Regions from separate parts of the Streptomyces sp. NPDC001532 genome, predicted to be linked through region 2. Evidence: riboswitches for the same ligand, from Rfam matches in the RefSeq annotation. Region 2 holds a riboswitch; the other holds the start of a gene.
The links. Region 2 has a riboswitch for glycine ahead of gcvP (aminomethyl-transferring glycine dehydrogenase). Riboswitches for the same ligand answer to the same signal wherever they lie in the genome.
Positions count from the first base shown of each region.

Region 1: linked by a shared signal. The riboswitch ahead of gcvT (glycine cleavage system aminomethyltransferase GcvT) and the one ahead of gcvP (aminomethyl-transferring glycine dehydrogenase) in region 2 are both predicted to bind glycine.

Region 1 covers NZ_JBEPAL010000040.1:44,562-54,244, forward strand. The annotation lists gene ABT232_RS29655 (ABC transporter substrate-binding protein) at 1-1,021, opposite strand, end outside; gene ABT232_RS29660 (ABC transporter permease) at 1,092-2,099, opposite strand; gene ABT232_RS29665 (enhanced serine sensitivity protein SseB C-terminal domain-containing protein) at 2,427-3,224, opposite strand; gene ABT232_RS29670 (enhanced serine sensitivity protein SseB) at 3,366-4,160, opposite strand; gene ABT232_RS29675 (AAA family ATPase) at 4,231-4,899, opposite strand; glycine riboswitch at 5,079-5,178, shown strand; glycine riboswitch at 5,179-5,290, shown strand; gene gcvT (glycine cleavage system aminomethyltransferase GcvT) at 5,338-6,456, shown strand; gene gcvH (glycine cleavage system protein GcvH) at 6,577-6,954, shown strand; gene glyA (serine hydroxymethyltransferase) at 6,969-8,231, shown strand; gene ABT232_RS29695 (L-serine ammonia-lyase) at 8,295-9,662, shown strand.
Region 2 covers NZ_JBEPAL010000018.1:7,293-16,975, reverse strand. The annotation lists gene ABT232_RS18200 (hypothetical protein) at 202-795, shown strand; gene ABT232_RS18195 (DUF5999 family protein) at 1,089-1,295, shown strand; gene ABT232_RS18190 (hypothetical protein) at 1,467-2,024, shown strand; gene gcvP (aminomethyl-transferring glycine dehydrogenase) at 2,214-5,099, opposite strand; glycine riboswitch at 5,278-5,373, opposite strand; gene ABT232_RS18180 (PRC-barrel domain-containing protein) at 5,487-5,858, shown strand; gene ABT232_RS18175 (DNA polymerase IV) at 6,441-7,838, opposite strand; gene ABT232_RS18170 (MerR family transcriptional regulator) at 7,970-8,653, opposite strand; gene ABT232_RS18165 (bifunctional nuclease family protein) at 8,906-9,379, opposite strand; gene ftsR (transcriptional regulator FtsR) at 9,535-9,683, opposite strand, start outside.

The DNA of each region.
Region 1 (9,683 bases), on a different contig from region 2:
CCGCGTAACGGATGTAGCCGGAGACCGGGTTGTCCAGGTTGGCCTTGTGCTCCTTCAGGGCGGTGGAACGGCCCTGCGGGGAGAGGCTGGTCTGGGCGAGGTCCAGGTCGTAGTCGCCGGCGATCAGGCGGGCGTCCAGGTCGTTGGCGTTGGAGAAGAACTTGATCGTGATCTTGTCCGGGTACGCCTTGCGGATCGGGTCCGAGGCCTGCTTCCACTCGGTGTTGCGGACCAGCGTGAGGTCCTTGCCCGGGTTGTAGGACTCGAACTTGTACGGGCCCGAGGAGAACGGGTGCAGGGCGTACTTGGACTTGGTGTCCTTGTCCTGGCGGACCGGGGAGGCGGAGATCAGCGCCAGCATCTCCTCGAAGTCCGAGTTGGCCTTCGGGAGCTTGAAGACGACGGTCTTGTCGTCCGGCGTCTCGATCGCCTTCAGGCCGAGCTTGTCCGCCGACTTGTCCTTGTACGGACCCTGGTACTCGCCCTTGGGGTCGAGCACCTCCTTCAGGTACGTCGGACCGCCGGACAGCACGTCCTGCGCCCAGACGCGCTCGATGCCGTACTTGACGTCCTTGGACGTGATCGGCTTGCCGTCCTCCCAGGTGACGCCGTCACGCAGGGTGTACGTGTAGGTCTTGCCGTCGTCCGAGACCTTGGCGAGACCGGTGGCGAGGTCCGGCGTGAGCTCGGCGCCCGCCTTGCCCGGCTCCGTCTTGTTCGTGACGAGCTGACGGCTGTAGTAGCGCGAGAAGTTCCACATGAAGCCGTAGTAGCCGCGCGTGGTGTCCCACGAGTCGGCGTCCTGGGCGCTGGCGAACTTCAGCGTGCCGCCCTTCTTGGCGGCGGAGGCCTGGGCGACCTTGTTGTTCGCGGCGTCGAAGCCGGCCGCGCCGTTCTTCGAGCCCTTGTCGCCGTTGCCCCCGCCGTCGCCGCCGCACGCCGCCGTGGTCAGCAGCGCCGCGACCACGGCGGCAGCGGCCATGGCCTGCTTGCGCCGCCCTGAGGTGCGTTGGGTAGTCACGATCTCGGATCCTCCGGATTTGATGAGAGACCCCGTGCGTTGCGCCACGGGTCGCTTGCGGTACGGCAGTTCAGCGGGAGCCCTTCGGGTCCAGCGCGTCACGCACGCCGTCGCCGAAGAGGTTGAAGGCAAGAACGGTGATGAAGATCGCCACGCCCGGGATCACCATGTACATGGGATCCGATTCGTAGTAGTCGAGCGCGCTCGAAAGCATCTGCCCCCAGGAGGCCGTGGGCGGCTTGACGCCCACGCCCAGGAAGCTGAGTGCCGCCTCGGTGAGGATGTTGGTGGGGATCATCATCGTCGTGTACACGATGATCGGCGCGACCAGGTTGGGCAGCAGTTCCTTGAACAGGATGTAGAACCGCCCGGCGCCCAGCGAGCGGGCCGCCTCGACGTACTCGCGCTCACGCAGCGAGAGCGTCTGGCCGCGCACCACACGTCCGATGTAGGGCCAGCCGAAGAAGCCGATGACCAGGATCATCACGAACAGCCGGACGCCGGTGCCGGTCAGCCCCAGCATCTCGTTCGGCATGACGGAGACCAGCGCGATGATGAACAGCAGCTGCGGGAAGGCGAGCAGACCGTCCATCACCCGGCTGATGACGGTGTCGACCCAGCCGCCGAAGAAGCCGGCGAGGATGCCCAGCACGGTGCCGAGGACGACGGCGACGATCGCCGACAGGAAGCCGACGAGCAGCGAGATCCGGGCGCCGTAGACGATGCGGGCGAAGATGTCGCGGCCGTTGACCGGCTCGATGCCCAGCCAGTGCTCGCCGCTGATCCCGCCGAGGGATCCGATCGGCGTGCCGAACAGCGGGTCGATGAGGTCCTCGTGGTGGGCCTCGGGATCCTGCCCGACCAGACCGGTGATCGCCGGCGCGAGAACCGCGACCAGGATCAGGAAGAGCACCACGATGCCGCCCGCCAGGGCCAGTTTGTCGCGCTTGAGCCGCTCCCAGGCGATCCGCCCCAGGGAGCGCCCCTGTACGGCCTTCGCGCCGCCGCTGACCGACGCCGCTTCCTCGGCCGCACTCGGAGCCGCTTCCGCGGTCGGCTCGTGCAATGGTGCCGTCATCTGGCAGGGACCCCTCTCAACCGGCGGTAGCCGGCCCGCACTTGCCGCTGTAGCGGCGTGATCAGTCCGTCGTACACGGGGGCGAACACCCGGGCGAACCCCCCTGGCTGGGGAGTCTTCAACGCTTTGGCGATCTGTTGCCAGACTTGACGGTGAATGGATGCGTAACCGTGATGCTGTCTGGGGTGTTCCGTTATCCGAACAGCACGTAACGGGACCCGGACACGGACGAGTTGGGGCAACTGGGACAGGGTGGTTGCTTCCACCCCACTTCTACGCGCGCAGAGGCGCCGTCGGTCCGGAGCTGACCACGGTCCGGACGCCCGGTCAGTACCGGCCCGGCACCGGCGGGTAGCCGTAGCCCGACGCGGGGGACGGGGCCGGCGCGGCGTGCGCCTCGCGGTCGTAGAACGGGCGGGCGTGGGCGCGCAGCCACATCGCGACCGGGTCGTAGGCGTCGGACATCGCCACCGTCGACACCGGCAGCCCGTCCGGTACGGCGCCGATGGACTGCTGCATCATCGCGCGCACCGAGTCCACGGTCGCCGGGGAGGTGTCGTACACGTCCAGCCCGATGGCGAGGTACGGCGCGCCCAGCGCGGGCTGCACCCAGGCGCGGCGCAACGAGCGGACGGCCGGGGTGCGGTGGGCGTTCTGGGTGAGCAGGGCGTAGAACGCGGGGATCTCGATGGTCGGCTCGGCGAGCCGGAGCGGGCCGGCGGGCTGGCGGTCCAGGCCGGTGGCGATCCGCCGCAGGTCGGGCCAGGGGACGCCGACGCCTCCGCCGGGGGCGTGCGGGTTCAGCCAGAGGCCGTAGTGGTCCGGGTAGAGGGTGCGGGCCACGTCGACGCCGTCGACGACCTCGTACGAGCGGTTCCAGCCGCTGGCGGAGAGCTCCTGGGCGGAGGTGACACAGGGGGCGTAGCCGTGGCCGTCGACCTCCATGTTCCCGTACTGCGCGTCGGGGCTGCCGGCCTGGCCGTGCCACAGCAGCATCCAGACCTGGCCGGAGGACGGGGTGGCGAGGGCGCGCAGCAGTGCCTCGTAGGCGTCGTAGCGTCCGGGGGTGACCTGGCGCAGCATGTGCTCGACCTGGCCGGCCGCGGCGGTGCCGCTCGCGCTCACTGTTTACCGCCCCTTCGTACAACACCCTGATTCGAGCCGTGACCCTAGCTTAAGGGTGCCTGCTGACTCCGGGGTTGTGTCGTGTCGGGGTACGGGCCGCGGGTGCTTGCCCGCGCGGTTCCCCGAGCCCCAGGGGTCCCGCTAGTGCCCCCGGGTGTAGAAGGGGCGGACCCGCTCGCGCATCCAGTGGCCCACCGGGTCGTCGGCGACGTCCAGGAGGATCAGGTTGACGGGCCATTTCACCGGGGTGCCGCCGAGGGCGCGGCCGAGCGCGTCCAGGGGCACGGTGCGGACGTCGCCCTCCCACTGGGAGAGTTCGACGCCGACGAACATCACCGGGTCGGCCGTCTCGACGACGGCGAGGCAGCGGCGGGCGGTCAGGACGACGCCGGTCGCGTCGAACTCGGCGGAGGCGGCGGTGAGGAAGTCGACCGGGTCCTCCTGCCAGTCCGGTTCGAAGAGCCGGACCCGGCCGCCGGCCGCGGGGCCGTCCAGCGGGGTGCGGCCGGCCCGGCAGAGCTCGGCGACGGCGGGCGGCGGCAGGGGTATGCCGACGACGCCACCGGGGTTCAGCACGAGGCCCGCCTGCGGGGGCAGGCCGCGGGCGAACTCGACGGCGGGGGCGATGGTGTACGACATGTGGGCGCCGGCGATCTGGCGGAGCTGTTCCTCGGAGCTGAACACCGGGACGTAGGCCTGGCCGTCGATCTCCACGGCGGGCAGGTCGAGGGCGGCGCTGTCCGGACCGCCGCCGCCGGGCAGCGGAACCCAGACGAAGCTGCGGCTCAGCACCTCGACGATCCGGCCGCCGGCCGCGGGTCCCGCGCCGAGGGCGGCGGACAGCACCTCCTCCAGCTCGTTGCCGGGCCAGCCGCCGTGCGGCTGGGGGTGCGCCTGTGCCGGGAAGTCCGCGGAGAAGTCCGCCGGGAAGTCCATCTGCCTACCGCCTGCTTCGTACCACTGCCTGGACCGCACAGGCTAACCGCACCCGGCGCCGCGCCCGGCCTCAGCCCGTGAACCCGATCCGGCTCAAGGTGTCCGCCGCGGCGCGGTCCAGGAGGATCGCCGAGCCGCAGCCGTGCGGAAGGGCGCCGCGGCGGGTGGCGCGCAGCAGGCGGGTGGCGGCGGAGCGGTGGCGCAGGAAGGCGTACCGCGAGACGCCGCGGCCGCGGGCGCGCTGGCCGGCCAGGGCCTGCTCGGCGCTGACGTCGAGCAGCAGCAGATGCAGGGCGCCACCCCGGCGGCGGGCCTCGCGGGCCAGCCAGGCGCGCACCCAGGCCTGGGTGCCGCAGTCGTGGACGACGACGCCCTCGCCGGTGCGCAGGGCGCGGCGCAGTCCGGCGTAGTGCGCGAGGCGGACCAGCGGCCGGTAGAGCGCGTACGGCAGGAAGCGGGGCATCCGGGTGTCCCAGCGGTCGCGGGTGTCCTGGGAGTCGACGCGCGGGCCGCGGACGGTGCGCCGCATCAGGGTGGACTTGCCGCTGCCGGGCAGGCCGGTGACGACGACCAGGTCGCGGGGGCCGAAGAGCAGTGCGCGCGGGCTGCGGCCGGCGCGCTCGCGCAGGTCGCGGACGACGGGGGACGGCAGCGGGGCGCACGCCTCCCCGGCGGGGGCGGCCAACTGACCGGGCACCGCGTAGCCGGTGCCGGTGGCGTACGCCGTGGTCCTCTTCACCGTGATCGTCCTCCCCTGGGGCGGTTCACGAGTTCCCCTCCCCGTCGAGTGTAAAGAGAAGGTAATACGCAATGCCTTGCATTTTCGTACGCGGAGCGCCACAACACGGTTACAGATGCGGCCTGCCACGATCCGGCGCGGCGTGCAATGATGAGCCCGCCAACTGCATACCGGCCGTTTGAATCCGCGCGGGAGAGTTCCCGGCAGTCGTGTCGCCGGGGCGCCGAAGGAGCAAGTCCCTCCCTTGAATCTCTCAGGCCCCGTTACCGCGCGGGCGAGGCACATCTGAAAAGCGAGCCGCTGCCGCGGCTCCACCCAAGGTGCAAGCCGTGACCTACCCCGTGCGGGGGTCTCGGCGAACCTCTCAGGTTCCGATGACAGATGGGGAGGACCTTTCCTCGCCCGTCATGCGTTCATGCCCTGGGAGACGACCGACCGATGAGCAGTTCCGAACTCCGTCACACCGCGCTCGATGCCCTGCATCGTTCGCTGGGCGCGACGATGACCGACTTCGCCGGCTGGGACATGCCGCTGCGCTACGGCTCCGAGCGCGACGAGCACCTCGCCGTCCGCACCAGGGCGGGTCTCTTCGACCTCTCCCACATGGGCGAGATCACGGTCACCGGCGCCGAGGCCGCGCGGCTGCTGAACCACGCCCTGGTCGGCAACATCGCCTCCGTGGGCGTGGGCCGCGCCCGCTACACGATGATCTGCCGGGCCGACGGCGGCATCCTGGACGACCTGATCGTCTACCGGCTGGCCGAGACCGAGTACATGGTCGTCGCGAACGCCTCCAACGCCCAGGTGGTGCTGGACGCCCTCACCGAGCGGGCGGCCGGCTTCGACGCCGAGGTGCGCGACGACCGGGACGCGTACGCGCTGATCGCCGTGCAGGGACCGCAGTCGCCGGGGATCCTCGCCTCGCTCACCGACGCCGACCTGGACGGTCTGAAGTACTACGCGGGTCTGCCCGGCACCGTCGCCGGCGTCCCGGCGCTGATCGCCCGCACCGGCTACACCGGCGAGGACGGCTTCGAGCTGTTCGTGAAGCCGGAGCACGCCGTGGAGCTGTGGCAGGCGCTGACCAAGGCGGGCGAGGGCGTCGGCCTGGTGCCGTGCGGGCTGTCCTGCCGCGACACCCTGCGCCTGGAGGCGGGCATGCCGCTGTACGGGCACGAGCTGTCGACCTCCCTGACGCCGTTCGACGCCGGGCTCGGCCGGGTGGTCAAGTTCGACAAGGAGGGCGACTTCGTGGGCCGCGAGGCGCTCGCCGAGGCCGCCGCGCGCGCCGAGCAGAACCCGCCGCGGGTCCTGGTCGGGCTGGTCGCCGAGGGCCGCCGGGTGCCGCGCGCCGGGTACGCCGTGGTCGCCGGCGGCGAGGTGATCGGCGAGGTCACCTCCGGGGCGCCCTCCCCGACGCTGGGCAAGCCGATCGCGATGGCGTACGTCGACGCCGCGCACGCCGCGCCGGGCACGTCCGGGGTCGGCGTGGACATCCGGGGCACCCATGAGCCGTACGAGGTCGTGGCACTCCCCTTCTACAAGCGCCAGAAGTAGCCACCGAGCACGGTCCGCACCCGGCACCTGTGTGAACCCGGGCACATTCCCGCTGCTCAGGCATGGCGCCGGCAGTCCCCTCTTCATCACCACTCCCCCGCGTACAGGAGAATTCAGGCCATGAGCAACCCCCAGCAGCTGCGCTACAGCAAGGAGCACGAGTGGCTGTCGGCCGCCGAGGACGGCGTCGCGACGGTCGGTATCACCGAGTTCGCGGCCAACGCGCTCGGCGATGTCGTCTACGCCGACCTCCCGGCCGTCGGCTCCACGGTGACCGCGGGCGAGACCTGCGGCGAGCTGGAGTCGACCAAGTCCGTCAGCGACCTGTACTCGCCCGTCTCCGGTGAGATCACCGAGATCAACGACGACGTCGTCAGCGACCCGTCGCTGGTGAACTCCGCCCCCTTCGAGGGCGGCTGGCTGTTCAAGGTGCGCGTCGCGGAGGAGCCGGCCGACCTGCTCTCCGCCGACGAGTACGCCGCCCACACCGCCGGCTGAGGAGCCCGCCACCGATGACTGTCCTGAACACGTCCCTGCACGAGCTCGACCCGGAGATCGCCGCCGCGGTCGACGCCGAGCTGCGCCGCCAGCAGTCCACGCTGGAGATGATCGCCTCCGAGAACTTCGCCCCGCTGGCGGTCATGGAGGCGCAGGGCTCGGTCCTCACCAACAAGTACGCCGAGGGCTACCCGGGCCGCCGCTACTACGGCGGCTGCGAGCACGTCGACGTCGCCGAGCAGATCGCGATCGACCGGGTCAAGGAGCTGTTCGGCGCCGAGTACGCCAACGTCCAGCCGCACTCGGGCGCCTCCGCCAACCAGGCGGCGCTCTTCGCCCTCGCCCAGCCCGGCGACACCATCCTGGGCCTGGACCTGGCGCACGGCGGCCACCTCACCCACGGGATGCGGCTGAACTTCTCCGGCAAGCAGTTCGACGTGGTCGCGTACCACGTCGACGAGGCCGGCCTGGTCGACATGGCCGAGGTCGAGCGCCTCGCCAAGGAGCACCGCCCGAAGGTGATCATCGCCGGCTGGTCGGCGTACCCGCGGCAGCTGGACTTCGCGGAGTTCCGCCGGATCGCCGACGAGGTCGAGGCCCGGCTGTGGGTCGACATGGCGCACTTCGCGGGCCTGGTCGCGGCCGGCCTCCACCCGAACCCGGTGCCCTACGCGGACGTCGTGACGTCCACCACCCACAAGACGCTGGGCGGCCCGCGCGGCGGCATCATCCTGGCGAGGCAGGAGTTCGCCAAGAAGCTGAACTCCTCGGTCTTCCCGGGCTTCCAGGGCGGCCCGCTGGAGCATGTGATCGCCGCCAAGGCGGTCTCCTTCAAGGTCGCCGCCTCGGAGGACTTCAAGGAGCGCCAGCGCCGTACAGTGGAAGGCGCGAAAATCCTCGCCGACCGGCTGACCGCGCCGGACGCCCGCGAAGCCGGGATCAACGTCCTCACCGGCGGCACCGACGTCCACCTCGTCCTCGTCGACCTGCGCGACTCCGAGCTGGACGGCCGGCAGGCCGAGGACCGGCTCCACGAGGTCGGCATCACCGTCAACCGGAACGCGGTCCCGAACGACCCGCGCCCGCCGATGGTGACCTCCGGCCTGCGGATCGGCACCCCCGCCCTCGCCACCCGCGGCTTCACCGCCGAGGACTTCACCGAGGTCGCGGACGTGATCGCCGAGGCGCTGAAGCCGTCCTACGACGCCGAGGCGCTCAAGTCCAGGGTCACCGCCCTGGCGGACAAGCACCCGCTCTACCCGAGCGTGGGCAAGTAAGCACCACCCCGCGCGGGGCACCCCACCGGGTGCCCCGCCACCACCCGCATTGAGGAGTCTGACGTGGCCATCTCGGTCTTCGACCTGTTCTCGATCGGCATCGGCCCCTCCAGCTCCCACACGGTCGGCCCGATGCGCGCCGCGCGCATGTTCGCCCGCCGGCTGCGCAACGAGGACACGCTGGGCTCGGTCGCCTCGGTCCGCACCGAGCTGTACGGCTCGCTCGGCGCCACCGGCCACGGCCACGGCACGCCCAAGGCGGTGCTGCTCGGCCTGGAGGGCGACTCGCCGCGCACGGTCGACGTGGAGAGCGCCGACGAGCGGGTGGAGCAGATCAAGGAGTCGGGCCGCATCCGGCTCCTCGGCGACCACGAGATCGCCTTCGACTTCGACACCGACCTGGTCCTGCACCGCCGCAAGGCGCTGCCGTACCACGCCAACGGCATGACGCTGTGGGCCTACGACGCGTCCGGTGCCGAGCTGCTGACCAAGACGTACTACTCGGTGGGCGGCGGCTTCGTCGTCGACGAGGACGCGGTCGGCGCGGACCGGATCAAGCTGGACGACACCGTCCTGAAGTACCCCTTCCGCACGGGCGACGAGCTGCTGCGCCTGACGAAGGAGACCGGGCTGTCGATCTCCTCGCTGATGCTGGAGAACGAGCGGGCCTGGCGCACCGAGGAGGAGATCCGCGAGGGCCTGCTGGAGATCTGGCGGGTCATGCGGGCCTGCGTGTCGCGCGGCATGTCCCGCGAGGGCATCCTGCCGGGCGGACTGCGGGTGCGCCGCCGGGCCGCGGTCTCCGCGCGCCAGCTGCGCGCCGAGGGCGATCCGCTGGCCCACGCGATGGAGTGGATCACCCTCTACGCGATGGCCGTGAACGAGGAGAACGCGGCCGGCGGACGGGTCGTGACCGCCCCCACCAACGGCGCGGCCGGCATCATCCCCGCGGTCCTGCACTACTACATCGACTTCGTGCCCGGCGCCGACGAGGACGGCGTGGTCCGCTTCCTGCTCGCCGCCGGCGCCATCGGCATGCTCTTCAAGGAGAACGCCTCCATCTCCGGCGCCGAGGTCGGCTGCCAGGGCGAGGTCGGCTCCGCCTGCTCCATGGCGGCGGGCGCGCTCGCCGAGGTGCTGGGCGGCTCCCCGGAGCAGGTGGAGAACGCGGCCGAGATCGGCATGGAGCACAACCTCGGTCTGACCTGCGACCCGGTGGGCGGCCTCGTCCAGATCCCGTGCATCGAGCGCAACGGCATGGCCGCGGTGAAGGCGGTCACGGCGGCGCGGATGGCGATGCGCGGCGACGGCTCCCACAAGGTGTCCCTGGACAAGGTCATCAAGACCATGAAGGACACCGGCGCGGACATGTCGGTCAAGTACAAGGAGACGGCCCGGGGCGGGCTGGCGGTGAACATCATCGAGTGCTGACCGCGCGCACACCCGCTCGAT
Region 2 (9,683 bases):
ACATGTGTCGTATAAACTTCGCGCACAAGGCAGAGAAGGCTGGCGCCCGGTCGCCCGAGCCTGCCGTCGAGACGAACACGGCAGCCCTCATTCACCCCTCGCGCACAGACCCCGGCCCCCGCCTCTCTGACCATGTGAGCTGACAGCGCCGTCCGCCCAGCCCCCGCGCCAGCGTGCCTGTCGAACGAGAGGCGACCCACCATGCCGCTGCATGTCCCCGAGGCTCCCGCGCCCGCACTGCGTTCCGTCCTCACGGCACTCGGTTCCCCCACCGCCGTCCGCGAGGCCCGAACTCCCTCCCTGCGCACCGCCCAGGGCCCTGTCACCCCGGAGCTGCCCCTGCCCGTGCACGTCCTCGACAGCGTCACCGCCCAAGGCACGGCCGTCACCCGGCTGGCCGGATGGCGGTTCCTGATCCGCTGCGGCGATCGCGCCGTGGCCGCGGCCGACACCATGCTGACGCCCGACGGCTGGGCGTTCTCCCACTTCTTCGAGGGGCCGTACATCGTCTCCACCGAGCGCGCACTGCGCCAGGCCGAGACGCTCACCCATCCCTACCAGCCGCGCCTGCTGTCCGTGCCCAGCCTGTACATGCTGACGCTGTGGCTGCACGGCGACCGCACCGCCGACGGAGCCGACGGTCATCCCGCGGCCACCGATCTGCTGGTGCCCCTGGCCCCGGCCCCGCCCGGCATCGCGGCCCACCGGCCGCACCGGGTCGCCGATCTGCTGCCGGTGCTGACCCTCCGTGCGACACCCGCGCCGCCCCTGCTGGGCTCCGGCGCCCCGGCCTGACGGCCGCCCATCGGCGCACCACCCCGCCTCGTACCCCGCCCCGGATCTCCGCGGCGGGGTACGTCCGTTCCGCCGTACCCCCCGTCCGGACTAGCCCCTTCCGGCCACCCCGAACCACCCAAAGGGACAGTGCAGTTGAGATGAACCGTCCGCGCGGGTGATGCGTCATCAACCTATGAGAAGCGGTGCTGCGAAATCCCTGCGGAACGACGCCCGTAGGGCAACACTGGGTTCCGACCGACTTATCGCAACGGGGGGCGGCCATGAAGACGACAGAGCGAGAGATCCCACCAATGTGCCAGCACCAGCCACCGTGCCCGACCGCCGACTCCGCCGACCGGGAAGGCGCCCGGCTCGCGGCACACCACCCGGAGCAGGGATGGAGCCTGCTGTGCAACGGCGTCGTGCTCTTCGAGGACACCGGTGAGCTCCTGCCGGACGGCCAGATCATCGCCCCGCACCGTCCTGTGGAGACCAGCCAGGTGATGACGGCCGCCTGAGCACGACCGAACACGAACACAGGGGCCGGTTCCCGAACCGGCCCCGCTGCCTGTCCGGACCCGCCCATCCACCCATCAGCGGCCCGGAGCGCGTCAAGAAACGCCCCTCCGCCCGTCAGAGTCACGTCAAGCCGCACCGGCCCGGCCCGCCCGGACCCTAGCGTCGAACACATGACGCCCTCCGACGAAGCGCGACCCGACCTGTCCCGCTTACCCGAGCGGCACCACTGCCCCACGGCGTACGACCGCCACTGGGCGCGGCACCTGCACAGCGCACTGGGCTGTGCGGCCGTACTCCTCGCGGCGCTGTTCCTCATCGACTGGGCCGCCGCCACCCTCAGCCCCTGGCGCGGCGCCCTCTGGCCGGCCCTGGCCGCCCTGGTCTTCCTGATGCTCTGCCCACCGCGCGTCGCCGCCGGCCCCGGCTGGCTGGAGTCGCGTTTCCTGCTGCGCACCCGGCGGGTCCGCACCGATCTGCTGGTCTCGGTGCGCTGCTGCGACGGCGTCGCCGAGCGCCTGGTGCTGCGCGACACCTTCGGCGCCCGCGTCGACCTCGACCCCCGCGTCCTCCTCGACAACCCAGAACTGTGGCACCGCCTCGACGAGGACGCCCACCGCGCGGAGGCCTCCGGCGCCCTGCTCTGCGGCCGCACCGCGCTGCGCCACCTGTGCAGACGCGTCGACCAGGAGACCGCCCTGGCCGTGTTCCGGGTGTCGAACCTCGACTAGCCGGGCGAACGCGCCACCGCCCCGCACGGCGGCAGCCGCACCGGCGGCACTCGCGAAGTCGGGGGCTCGTCGAGGGCTGGAGAACGGCGAGGGCCCCGCCCCGGCCGTCAAGCCGAAGCGGGGCCCTGCCCGAAGGAGCCGTGCCCGAAGGAGCCGTGCCCGAAGGGGGCTCCGGCTCCCTACACTCGCTCAGTCCTCGTACGCGTCCAGCGGCGGGCACGAGCACACCAGGTTCCGGTCACCGAACGCCTGGTCGATCCGGCGCACCGGCGGCCAGTACTTGTCGGCGACGGACACCCCGGCCGGGAAGACCGCCGTGTCACGGCCGTACGCGTGCTCCCACTCCCCGCCGAGCGCGGCCGCGGTGTGCGGCGCGTTGCGCAGCGGGTTGTCCTCGGCGGGCCACTCGCCGGAGCCGACCTTCTCGATCTCCGCACGGATGGCGATCATCGCCTCGCAGAACCGGTCCAGCTCGCTCAGGTCCTCGGACTCGGTCGGCTCGATCATCAGCGTCCCGGCCACCGGGAACGACATCGTCGGCGCGTGGAAGCCGTAGTCGATCAGCCGCTTGGCGACGTCGTCGACGCTCACGCCGGTCGCCTTGGTGAGCGGGCGCAGATCGATGATGCACTCGTGCGCGACCAGCCCGCCGGGGCCGGTGTAGAGCACGGGGTAGTGCGGCTCCAGGCGCTTGGCGATGTAGTTGGCGCTGAGCACCGCCACCTGCGTGGCCCGCTTCAGCCCCTCGCCGCCCATCAGCCGGACGTACGCCCACGAGATCGGCAGGATGCCCGCGGAGCCCCAGGGCGCGGCCGAGATGGGGCCGACGCCCGTCTCCGGACCGGCCGCCGGCTGGAGCGGGTGGTTCGGCAGGTACGGCGCCAGGTGCTCGCGCACGGCCACCGGGCCGACGCCGGGACCGCCACCGCCGTGCGGGATGCAGAACGTCTTGTGCAGGTTCAGGTGCGAGACGTCACCGCCGAAGTGACCCGGCTTGGCCAGGCCGACCAGCGCGTTGAGGTTGGCGCCGTCCACGTACACCTGACCGCCGGCCTCGTGGACCTGCGCGCAGATGTCGGAGACGTGCTCCTCGAACACACCGTGCGTCGACGGGTAGGTGATCATCAGCACCGACAGCTCGTCGCGGTACTGCTCGATCTTCGCCCGCAGGTCGTCGACGTCGATCTCGCCGTCCTCGGCGGTCTTCACCACGACGACCTTCATCCCGGCCATCACGGCGCTGGCGGCGTTGGTGCCGTGCGCGGAGGACGGGATCAGACACACGGTCCGCTGCTCGTCGCCGTTGGCCCGGTGGTAGCCGCGCACGGCCAGCAGACCGGCCAGCTCGCCCTGCGATCCGGCGTTCGGCTGGAGCGACACCTTGTCGTAGCCGGTGACCTCGGCGAGACGTTCCTCCAGCTCGCGGATGAGCGTGAGGTAGCCCTGCGCCTGCTCCTCGGGCGCGAACGGGTGCAGCTGCCCGAACTCCGGCCAGGTGACCGGCTCCATCTCGGTGGTCGCGTTGAGCTTCATGGTGCAGGAGCCCAGCGGGATCATGCCGCGGTCCAGCGCGTAGTCCCGGTCGGCGAGCCGACGCAGGTAGCGCAGCATCGCGGTCTCGGAGCGGTACTGCTGGAAGACCGGGTGGGTGAGGAAGTCGTCGGTGCGCAGCAGGGCGTCCGGCAGGGCGTCCTCGGTGGTCGCGTCCAGCGCGTCGATGGTGCCCTCGACGCCGAAGGCGTTCCACACCGCGGCCAGCTGGGCCCGCGAGGTGGTCTCGTCGCAGGCGATCGACACCTGGTCGGCGTCGACGAGCCGCAGGTTGACGCCGTTCACCCGGGCGGCGGCCACGATCTCGGCGGCCCGGCCCGGCACCCGCACGGTCAGGGTGTCGAAGAAGGCGCCGTGGACGATCTCGGCCCCGCCCTTCGCCAGGCCCGCGGCCAGGATCGACGCGTACCGGTGGGTGCGCCGCGCGATGCCCCGCAGCCCCTCGGGGCCGTGGTAGACGGCGTACATACCGGCCATCACCGCGAGCAGCACCTGCGCGGTGCAGATGTTGCTGGTCGCCTTCTCACGGCGGATGTGCTGCTCGCGGGTCTGCAGCGCCAGCCGGTACGCCTTGTTCCCGTCGGCGTCCACGGACACACCCACGAGCCGCCCGGGCAGGCTGCGGGCCATCTTCTCCTGGACGGCCATGTAGCCGGCGTGCGGCCCGCCGAAGCCCATCGGCACACCGAAGCGCTGCGTGGTCCCGACGGCGATGTCGGCACCCAGCTCACCGGGCGACTTCAGCAGCGTCAGCGCGAGCAGGTCGGCGGCGACGGTGACGAGCGCGCCCCGCTCGTGGGCCTGGTCGATGAGCGGCTTGATGTCCCGTACGGCACCGGAGGCGCCGGGGTACTGGACGAGCACGCCGTTGATCTCCCGCCCGTCCAGCTCGGCCGGGATGCCCTCGTCGAGGTCGGCGACGACGACCTCGACGCCGGTCGGCTCGGCGCGGGTCTGGATCACGGCGATGGTCTGCGGCAGCGCGTCCGCGTCGACCAGGAACAGGCCCTTCTTGTTCTTGCCCATGCGCCGGGACAGCGCCATCGCCTCGGCCGCGGCCGTGCCCTCGTCGAGCAGCGAGGCGCCGGAGGTCGGCAGGCCGGTGAGGTCGGCGACCACGGTCTGGAAGTTCAGCAGCGCCTCCAGGCGCCCCTGGGAGATCTCGGGCTGGTACGGCGTGTAGGCCGTGTACCAGGCCGGGTTCTCCATCACATTGCGCAGGATCACGGGCGGCGTGAAGGTGCCGTAGTACCCGAGTCCGATCATGGAGTCGAGGACCTGGTTGCGGTCGGCCAGCCCTCGCAGCTCGGCCAGCACCTCGGCCTCGGTCCGCGCACCCGGCAGGTCCAGGGCGTCGGCGTTCTTGATCACATCCGGGACCGCGGCGGCGGTGAGCTCGTCCAGCGAGCCGTAACCGACCTGCGCGAGCATCTTCGCCCGAGCCTCGTGGTCGGGTCCGATGTGGCGCTGCTCGAACGGTGTGCCCTGTTCGAGCTCGGAGAGCGGAATGCGATGCTCGGTCATTGCGGAGGCCTCCTGGTCTGACGCGACCTGCGAGGGGCACCACGGCGCGGGTGCCCGGACGGCCTCCCCCTCTGTCATCTCAACCTGAGAGTTTCACCGGACCCGCCCTAGGGGGATCCGGCTTTCACCGTCGGTGAGAGCGGAAGCCGTCGACACCCGCCCTGCTTTCCAGAGTGACCTCGTCCGTGCGGTACATGGGCCTGAGAGATTCCGGGGAGGATTTGCTCCTTCGGCGCCTCCGGTGATCTCCGGAGGACTCTCCCGCACGGGGTCAGCAGCCGTTGTCAGCCTACCAGCGAGGTCAACGCCCAGGCGTTCGAGTGGCCGGGTTCACCATTGTGCTCTTTCGTAGTGCTTACGGATGAGTTGCGACGACGTGGAGGGCCCGTGCTGACCGATATCGATCCGCGCAACCTGATCGGCCGCAAGGCGTTCGACCGCAACGGCACCAAGATCGGCACCATCGACGAGGTCTATCTCGACGACGCGACCGGCGTGCCGGAGTGGGCCGCCATACGGACCGGCCTGTTCAGCAGGGATGCCTTCGTCCCGCTGGAACCCAGCGAAATGATCGAGGGCAGCCTCCACGTGCCTTTCGACCGCGCCCTGATCAAGGACGCCCCGGACTTCGGCGTGGGCCGTCATCTCTCCCCGGAGCAGGAACTGCAGCTCTACCACCACTACGGTCTGGACATCGCGGCCCCACCCGCCCTGCCGGACCACGATTTCGGCAAGCTGGCGGGCACGGACGAGCCCTGACCCGACCGAAGGAGAGCCACCAGCCCGGCCGAGCCGCGCACCCCGACTTCACCCACCCAGCCCGCTCGGCCTCCCCAGTCCCTCAGCAATGCACACCCGGCACCGCCTGCCTCACCACGCTCAGGCCTCAGCAGCCCCAGCGACAACGGCTCCGCCGACTCCAACACCGAATCGCCCACCCGAAACGTCCGCACCGACCCGGCCCGGAGGGCACCGAGAACCGCACAGGCGCACCCTCCCCGGCCGTACCCCTACTCGGCCCGGCCGAGCCGCACACCCCGACTTCACCCACTCACTCCCGGCACCACCGTCGCGCCGCCCCCGGCACCACCTCACCTCGCTCGATCCTCACCGGCACCAGCGACAACGGCTCCGCCGACTCCAGCACCGAATCGCCCACCCGGAACGTCCGCATCCGACCCGACCCGCCCCGGCCCGGACGAGGCCGCCGAGCACCGCACAGGCACCCTCCCCGGCCCACTGCCCCGCACCCCGCCGTCCCCCTACTCAGCCCCACCGAGCCGCACACCCCGACCGCACCCACCCAGCCCGCTCGACCACGCTCCACAGCCGCTTAGCCACTCACTCACGCACTCCCGGCACCACCCTCGCGCCGTCCCCCGGCACCACACCACCCCGCTCAGGCCTCACCGGCACCAGCGGCAACGGCTCCGCCGGCTCCAGCGCCGGATCGTCCACCCGGAACGTCCGCACCCGCCCCGGCTCCGACCAGGGCGTCTCGAACCGCACGGTCACCCTCCCGAGCCCGCTGCCCTGCACCCAGCCGTGCCCGTACTCGGCGTGCCGCACATCGTGCCCCGCCGACCAGCGCCGCTCGACCGGCTCCACCTCCCCGGGCGCGTGCTCCTCGGCCGCCGCCTCCTCCGCGGGCCCATCCTCCCGTTCCCCCGCGGCCTGGGCGAACAGGTCTTCCTGCGTGTAGTCCGCGAGTCCGCTGACGCCGACCCCGAGCAGCCGGACGCCGCCCGTCGTGTCCACGGCCTCCAGCAGCCGCGCCGCGGCCTCACGGACCACCGCCGGGTCGTCCGTGGGCCCGCGCAGCGTCTCGGAGCGCGTCAGCGTCGAGAAGTCGTATCGGCGCACCTTCAGCACGATGGTCCGCCCGGACAGCCCCGCCCCCCGCAGCCGCCGCACGCACCGGTCCGCGAGCCGCTGCACCTCGAGCCCCACCCGGAGCCGGTCGTGGATGTCCACGTCGTAGGTGTCCTCGACCGACACCGACTTCGTCTCGCGCTCGGCGACCACCGGCCGCTCGTCCCGCGCCAGCGCCATCGCGTACAGGGCATGCCCATGCGCCTTGCCCACCAGGCGCACCAGCTCGTCCTCACCCGCCTCGGCGAGCTCCTCGACCGTGGTGATCCCGGCCCGCCGCAGATGGTCTCCCGTCGCCGGCCCCACCCCCGGCAGCGTCCGCACCGACATCGGCCCGAGCAGTGCCCGCTCCGTTCCCGGTTCGATCACGAGCAGCCCGTCCGGCTTGGCCTCCTCCGAGGCGATCTTCGCGAGCATCTTGGAGGCGGCCAGCCCGACCGACCCGGTCAACCCGGTGACCTCCCGGATGTCCGCGCGCAGCTTCGTCCCCGCCAGCCGCGCCGACATCTCGTCCCAGGCCGCTCCCCCGGCCTCCAGATCCACGAAAGCCTCATCGAGACTCAGCGGCTCCACCAGCGGCGACAGCGACCGCAGCAGCGCCATCACCTGCTCGCTGATCGACCGGTAGAACCCGAAGCGCGGCACCAGATACGCGGCGTTCGGCGCCAGCCGCCGCGCCTGCCCCATCGGCATCGCCGAATGCACCCCGAAGACCCGGGCCTCGTAGGACGCGGTGGCGACCACTCCGCGCGGTCCCAGCCCGCCCACGACGACGGCCTTCCCGCGCAGGCTCGGCTTCGACGCCTGCTCCACCGAGGCGAAGAAGGCATCCATGTCGAGATGCAGGATCGTGGGCGCGGTTCTCACATCTCCGATGCTGCACCACGCCACTGACAATGCGGCGGTACACCGCTGACCCACCGCACGCCGGGGCCCTCACCAGGCCTCTCGCGCCCCGTGCAGCGCGTCCCGGACCCGCGTGGGGCTCCGGCGGCCCCTCAGACCGCCCGGTTGCGACGCCGGGCCAGTTCGTCGGCCGGGTTGTGCCCGACCAGCGTCTCTCCGGTGTCGATGCGCTCCCCGTGCAGCTGCGACAAGGCGCTCTCGACGTCCCGCCACACGACGCCGACCGCGATCCCGAAGATCCCCTGCCCGCCCTGGAGCAGCGCGTGGACCTCGTCGGGCGAGGTGCACTCGTACACCGTCGCACCGTCGCTCATCAGGGTCATACGCTCGAGATCACGGAAACCGCGTTCTCTGAGATGCTGCACGGCGGTGCGAATGTTCTGGAGCGACACCCCCGTGTCGAGAAACCGCTTCACGATCTTCAGGACCACGACGTCCCGGAAGCTGTACAGCCGCTGGGTCCCCGACCCGTAGGCGGGTCGTACGCTCGGCTCGACCAGTCCGGTGCGCGCCCAGTAGTCCAGTTGCCGATAGGTGATTCCGGCGGCCGCACAGGCCGTCGGACCTCGGTAGCCGACCTCCTCGGGCTCCTCGGACGCCGCGCCCTCACCGCCGGGCACCACCGTGGGCCGCTGGGGAACGCGGTCGGTCGCCCTGCCGGGTTGCGGATACCCCCTGCCCGACCGCAGCTGAGAACCGGGGGGAGGGTACGGACCGCTCTCCCCGAGACTGCGTCCGGGGGCACCCCCAGCCGTACCGTCGCCGCTGCTTCTCACGCCGACCTCCGTCCTTGACCTGCCTTCTCGACGGTAGGCAGTCACCAAGGGTGCGTCAACGATCGCCACACTCGGCACGCCGAGTGATAATCACCCTAGGAGTGGTTTCCCGCACCCCACCGCGGGGAAAGGCTAGCCGAATGCTCTCGGCCGGAGCCGCAGGACGCTCTCACTCGCCGCTGGCAATTGCCGACGTCGGCACAGGGCGGAGTGCGGCCCGGCCGACCGAAAGTCCGCCGGGCCGCCCCCATTTCACTGGCTGCTGCTGCCGAAGTCCTCGGGCGAGATCTGGTCCAGGAACTCGCGGAATTTCTCCACCTCGTCCTCCTGCTCGTCCGGGATCGCGATACCGGCGTCGTCGAGCACCCCGTCACTGCCGTAGATCGGCGTTCCGGTGCGCAGGGCCAGCGCTATGGCATCGGATGGGCGGGCGCTCACCTCGACGCCGCTGGCGAACACCAGCTCGGCATAGAAGACGCCCTCACGCAGATCGGTGATGCGCACTTCGGTGAGCTCCTGGCCGACGGCCTCCAGCACGTCCTTGAACAGGTCGTGGGTCAGCGGTCGTGCGGGGGCCATGCCCTGCTGGGCGAAGGCGATCGCCGTCGCCTCCCCCGGCCCGATCCAGATGGGGAGGTAGCGGTCGCCTCCCACTTCACGCAGGAGCACGATCGGTTGGTTGGAGGGCATCTCGACCCGGACACCTACGACATCGAGCTCGTTCACACAGCAACCCTAGGCCGTGCTCGGGATGTTTGGGTAGTCGGGCCGGTATCAGGCTCCCGATCCGGCCGTCCGAGCCTCCCGGCACATCCGCCCGTAGGCCCCTGTCGCCTCCCGCGACAGCGCCCGATCCATCCCACCGCGCGGTGCGCCCCAGGTCAGGGCAGCCGCACTCCGAGCGCGATCTGCACCAAGGCCGCGTGCAGCTTCACCGCGAGCCCCGCCAGCTCCTTCGTGCGGGCCTCCGCGAGCGTCCTGGTCTGCGGATTGCGGTGACGCTTCAGCGGGGCCACCACCTGGTCCACCA